2 regions of the Alteromonas sp. S015 genome follow, and region 2 is predicted to be linked to the other one. Evidence: predicted binding sites of a transcription regulator. Region 2 holds the regulator's gene; the other holds the start of a gene.

What was found. Region 2 encodes sigma-54, which starts transcription at its own class of promoters, with help from an activator protein. Its sites were predicted from a motif close to GTTGGCACGNNNNTNGNNT; they were not measured.
Region 1: V7R42_RS11360 (BON domain-containing protein) is a predicted target of sigma-54. The motif match lies at 1,563-1,581, and genes of this name have one in related genera.

Annotation. Positions count from the first base shown of each region.
Region 1 covers NZ_JAZETO010000005.1:196,327-199,483, forward strand. Annotated here, with positions in the region: gene V7R42_RS11355 (polysaccharide lyase family 7 protein) at 1-835, shown strand, start outside; gene V7R42_RS11360 (BON domain-containing protein) at 929-1,528, opposite strand; gene V7R42_RS11365 (endonuclease/exonuclease/phosphatase family protein) at 1,921-2,910, shown strand; gene V7R42_RS11370 (hypothetical protein) at 2,921-3,157, opposite strand, start outside.
Region 2 covers NZ_JAZETO010000002.1:281,523-284,679, forward strand. Annotated here, with positions in the region: gene rapZ (RNase adapter RapZ) at 1-333, opposite strand, end outside; gene ptsN (PTS IIA-like nitrogen regulatory protein PtsN) at 417-860, opposite strand; gene hpf (ribosome hibernation promoting factor) at 874-1,161, opposite strand; gene V7R42_RS05300 (RNA polymerase factor sigma-54) at 1,192-2,673, opposite strand; gene lptB (LPS export ABC transporter ATP-binding protein) at 2,747-3,157, opposite strand, start outside.

The DNA.
Region 1 (3,157 bases), on a different contig from region 2:
TGTTGCCAGTAACCCTCTTTCAGACCGCTTTGCTCAAGTGGGCGGAAAATTAAACGCTACGCTTAAAGTGCAGCATGTCGCTACCAGAGCTAAATATCCTGATAAAGCGCCAGCTTTTTCAGTTGTAGTGGGTCAAATACACGCCAGTAAATGGAAGAAAAAAGTAAAGGGCTTTGGTTGGGGTAACGAGCCACTCAAAATTTATTATAAAAAGTGGCCACGCCATGAAACCGGGTCTGTGTTTTGGACTTACGAGCGCAACCTGCCCAAGAATGAAAAAAACCGCACTGATATTGCTTATCCAGTTTGGGGGAATATATGGACCAACCCTGAAGACCCTGGTAGCGAAGGTATCAAACTTAACGAGAGCTTTAGTTATGAAGTGAATGTTCACGGTGATGTGATGTATCTAAGCTTTAAATCAGACAGACACAAAACCGTTAATTATGCTATCAATCTCGCCAATGGTGTAAATGCTTATGGTGAGTTAGATAAGCACGATCACCCTTACGGTTATACGCAAGACTGGAATTACTTCAAAGCGGGGGCTTACAACCAGTGCAGTACTAAAGATGATGACGGCTTTTGGTACGCTGCATGTATGGGTACAGGAAACTGGGCAGAAGATAAGAAAAATGGTGACTATGTACAGGTCGCGTTTTCCAACTTAACGGTAGGTGAAAGCAGCGAACCTACAGAAATCTTCAAAGCTAACCTTGTGACGCAAAGACCAACGACAAAAAGCGACAATGTAGACAATGGCACTGAACTCCGTAAAGAAATTAAATATGAAAACGATGAAGTTGTCTTATTGAATAAAGAGTGGAAACATTAGTTATGTCGATGTGCTGACCGGTCTATCTTACTTACGTTAGGCAAGAAAAAAGGGGCGAATGCCCCTTTTTCATTAAGTCGAATAAACGAACCTTTAGTTCATTGCAGTTTCAGTAACAACACGTAGGTCACTTTCTACGTCTTTGACATCAGAAGCATTCTTAGCAATTTCCACTGCTAGGTCACGCTCAGCGTCAGAATCAACTTTGCCAGTCAGTGTTACCACACCGTTTTCTACGTCAACATCAATGTCAAAGCCAGAAATGTCAGTGTCCATAAGAAGGCGAGTTTTGATTACTGTAGCAATCTTGGCGTCTGTTAGTTCGCTCGTGCCTTCATCTACGGAATCTTCCATATCTTCGGACATGTCGCCATCCATATCGTTATCTGCAACAACGGTAAGCTTGTTATCTACAGAAGTTACGCCGTCGATGTTGGCTACTAGCTCTTCCGCTAGCTTTTTATCGACAGAGTTTTCCACCTTACCAGTAAGCACCACGTTACCGTCTTTCACGTCAGTGTTAATGTCGAATGAATCTAGGTTGCCATTGAACAACAGCGTAGCTTCAGCTTTACCGTCAATCCATGCGTCTTTGGCACCTTTCTCCCATTTGTTGTCTGTCCCCATGTCACCTGCATAAGCAGCTGTAGTCAACGTTGTAGCAACAATCATAGAAATTAGTGAACGTTTCATAACATTTCTCCTTTGTCGAAACTCACAGTAAACAATGCCAAATCCTTGCCAAAACCGTATCACTTTGATTATAAAGGTTAAATCAACAGTACCACTGTATGTTTACATTCACTGATTTGAAAACTTTGCGTTAATTTGAGAATTTTTTACTTAATTTTAAGTACTCGTGTAAACCCCTTTTATTGTGAGTCGGTAGTGCAAAATTTATTGTCAGCGTTTGATATTGCTCTTAAAACTCGTTTTGCTAATAATAATTGAGGTTAAACTTAATTTAGAAAGTTGGCGTAACTATCATGATTTGTTTTACTTTTCCGGTCGTTGCGTGTTTCTTTACTTCGCTATTTTTCCGGGTAAGGTGCTTTTTATTAATCAAGTTCAAGGAACAGTCAGACATGGACTCTGCACTTAATGCCGTTTCAGTCTTATTCATAGCCATTAGTTGGGCCCCTTTACTTCCTTCTTCTCATTGGTTAGTCAGAGTGTGGGAATTTCCGCGGTTGCAAATTGCATCAATTATTTCAATATTGATTGTAGGACATGCGTTTAATGCTAGCTACCACACGCATATAGGCGTGTTCTCAATAGTTATTGTAGCTGGGTTAATAGTAAGCTTTATTTATCAAATCATTTGGATTATTCCTTACACACCGTTGTACAAACGGGAGGTTAGGCATTTAAAAGCTGAAAACGCTAGTCAAAAGCTAAGTGTTTTATCGAGCAATGTGTATATGCCAAATGACGACTTTCGCAAACTCATCGCACACGTTCGAAATAAGCAACCCGATTTTCTTGTCACGCTGGAGTCTAATGAAAAGTGGCAGAAAGGCATCAGTGAAATTGAGTCTGAATACCCGTTTCGTAAATTTTGTCCATTAGAAAATCTCTATGGAATGCATCTTTATAGCAAAATTCCTTTTGAAGAGGTCTCACTGCGATTCCTAATTGAAGAGGATGTTCCGTCTATGAGAGTGAAAATTAATCATCACGGCAGCGTTGTTACTTTATATTTTCTTCACCCAAAACCCCCAAGCCCAACAGAAAACACTTATGCGAAGCCCAGAGATGTTGAGCTAACCGTGGTGGGTGAGGAAATTGCTAAAACAGACGGGCCTATTATCGTGGCTGGCGATTTAAATGATGTGGCGTGGTCCCCTACTACCAGGAAATTTAAAAAAATAAGTGGACTGCTAGATCCCAGAGAGGGACGTGGTTTTTTTAATACTTTTCACGCAAAATATCCACTTGTGAAGTGGCCATTAGACCACGTATTTCATTCTGAACATTTTGCGCTGGTAAACATAGAGAAGCTTGAGGGCGTTGGTTCGGACCACTACCCTCTTTACACCGAACTTGCGCTCATCAGCAATGACGATAGATGTTAATTTGTGATCTCTAGCGAACGCCACGGTGTTTTACGCACCACATTAGACTATCGCACGCGTCTTCACGCTTTTTGAAATGCGCCAGTCCAATAAGCGTACTATCTCTAGGCCAAACTGCTTGGTTAAGCACCTCTTTATCCCGTGCTGTGAGCCGCTCATCAACAAGTATAATTTCAATTGCTTTTTTATTGGGCTTTATAAGCGCGGGCTTCGCATCTTTAACCAAGGCAGAGTTGACGCAAATGTA
Region 2 (3,157 bases):
AGATTTATTGAGCTTCGCTAGAGGGTGAAGGCGGCGAGTTTCGCTAAAACGCTTAACCAATACATCATCGCTTGCATCAATATAAACAATTGTCATGGACCACGAAGAAGGTAGGTAGTCTAGAATTTCTACCAAGTCGTCTGGGTTTTTGGGTAAGTTTCTTACATCAATGCTCACCGCTACCTGATCATATTCATCCACAACGGTATGAGTCAGTGTAGGAAGTAAGTTTACCGGAATATTGTCAACGCAGTAATAACCTAAATCTTCCAAAGCGCGAAGTGCGACAGATTTACCAGATCCCGAACGACCACTGATTATAATCAGCTTCACCTAACTTCTCCCTATATTCTGGTTCAATCATATACGCGTTGTTGAATTAGGCGCCTACTTAACGATGAAAAGACGCTTAATGGTTAACTTAATGCAGAAAGTATATCGTCGCTAGTTGTTGCGCGACGTATCGCTTTGATCGTTTCTTTGTCGCTCAGTTTGCCTGCCACTGTGGCTAGCGTTTGAAGGTGTCCTTCGGTTTGCTCCTCGGGAACGAGTAGTGCAAAAAATATGTCTACGGGTTTTTCGTCAAGGGCGTCAAAGTCAATAGCAGGCGTGCTGGTTACAACAATTGCTATCACTTTCTCAAGGCCTGCTAAGCGGCCATGGGGCAGGGCGATACCATTGCCGATGCCTGTGCTACCCATACGCTCTCGAGCCATCAAACTGTTGAGTACCGTTGCTTGGTCAATGTTTTCGTTTTGCTTGGCAGCGATATCAGCGATGATCTCAAGAATTCGCTTTTTACTGTTACACTGAACCGCACACTCGGTGCGGTCCAGACTTACGATGGCTTGTATATCCATGCTTAATTGACTACTAGTGTTTTTTCAGTTTTTCCTTATGCTTGATTACCTGCCGGTCGAGTTTATCAACCATGCTGTCAATCGCCGCATACATGTCTGTATTTTCTGAGGATGCGAATACTTCAGCGCCACTTAAATGAACGGTCGCTTCGGCTTTTTGATTTAATTTTTCAACGTTCAGGATGACATGCACATTAGAAATGTGATCAAAGTGACGTTCAAGTTTGCTGAACTTCGTATCGACATAATTACGCAAAGAGTCGGTGATTTCGACATGATGACCAGTAAGGTTGATTTGCATATTTCGTCTTCCTTATATTATTAAGCCCGTTTAGATAAGGCTTTTGCGTTGGTTCGACGGCGGAATCGATAAAGATTCCCGGTACTTTGCTATTGTTCGCCGGGCAACCTTAATGCCTTGTTCGGCCAACAATGAAGCAATCTTGCTATCGCTTAGCGGCTTGCTGGGCTTTTCAGCGGCCACTAATTTTTTGATCAATGCTCGAATCGCTGTAGACGAGCATTCACCACCAGACTCAGTTGCAACGTGACTTGAGAAGAAATATTTCAATTCGAAGATTCCACGTGGCGTGTGCATGTACTTCTGCGTTGTTACTCGCGAAATAGTCGATTCGTGCATATCTACCATTTCTGCGACATCATTTAGCACCATTGGTTTCATCATTTCCGGACCGTGCTCAAAAAAGCCCATTTGTTGCTGCACAATACAGTTTGCAACCTTCATCAATGTATCATTGCGAGATTCAAGGCTCTTTATGAACCACTTGGCCTCTTGCATGTGTGAGCGGATGAATTGTGAGTCGCTACTATTCTTGGCACGGCGACTCATGGCTGCGTACTGTTGGTTAACACTTAGTTTAGGCAGACTGTCAGGGTTCAGCTCAACCACCCAACGGCCATTCTTTTTGGTCACTGATACATCAGGAATAACATACTCAGGCTCTTTAGTAACTAAAGCACTACCTGGACGAGGATTCAAGGTTTGCAGTAAACGCATTGCCTCGCGCAGCTGATCTTCTTTTAATCGGCTTTTACGCATAAGCGTACGATAGTCTTTACTGCTCAGTAAGTCAGAGTATTCTTCAATCAGTTGTTTCGCTTCAGCAAGCCACGGTGTGTCTTCTGAAAACTGGCGCAATTGCACCATTAAACATTCTTGTGGAGAGCGTGAGCCAGAACCAATAGGGTCGAACATCTGAATGCGCTTAAGCACACATTCTATTTCGTCCATTTCAATCGGCTCTTCCATATCATCATCGTTAACCGCTTCTAAAATTTCATCAAGGGTAACGGTTAAATAACCTGACTCGTCGATAGAGTCGATGATTGCTGTAGCGATAGCGCGATCGGTATCCGAGAAATGAGTAAGGCGCATTTGCCACAATAGGTGCTCTTGAATATCTTCAGTAGTCTCACCTTGGAAGATCTGCTCGTCGTCATTAGATGGACCCGGAGCGGGAGAAGATGAAGCGGAGTAGTATTCATCCCATGTGCTGTCGATAGGCAGCTCATCGGGAAGATCGTTTTTTTCTAATGCATCACCCGCTTCTAGCGTGTCACTAGATGCAGAAGCAGTGGCCTCAGAACCCCCGTCGTCATTATCGATATTGTTCTTTTCTAACTGTGGCTCGTCGTTACCTTCTTCAATTTCTAATAGTGGATTAGAGTCGAGCGCTTCTTGAATTTCCTGTTGAAGATCAAGTGTAGAAAGCTGCAGCAGTTTAATGGCCTGCTGAAGCTGTGGCGTCATGGTAAGTTGTTGGCTAAATTTTAGCTGTAAAGATGGTTTCATCTACGTCTTATTTTAATGCTCTAAATTGAATATACCGGAGCGAAACTGAAAAATGACAATTCAGTTACACTAACTATAGCCTGAATTGTTCGCCTAGGTATACATCCCTTACTTTTTGATTACTTAAAACCTGTTCCGCGGTTCCCTGCGCAATAAGCTCGCCATGACTCACAATGTACGCTTTTTCACAAACATCCAATGTCTCTCGTACGTTATGGTCTGTGATAAGGATTCCAATACCCCTATCGCGAAGATGTTGTATTATCTTCTTTATATCATTAACTGATATTGGATCAACACCAGCAAATGGTTCGTCTAACAAAATAAATTGCGGTTTTGCGGCCAGGGCACGGGCAATCTCAACGCGACGGCGCTCGCCCCCTGATAAACTCATCCCCGTACTATTACGTATATGGTTAATATTAAATTCATCAAGTAGCGCATCTGCTTCTTCTTCCTGCTGAAGTGAATTTAAATCTTTACG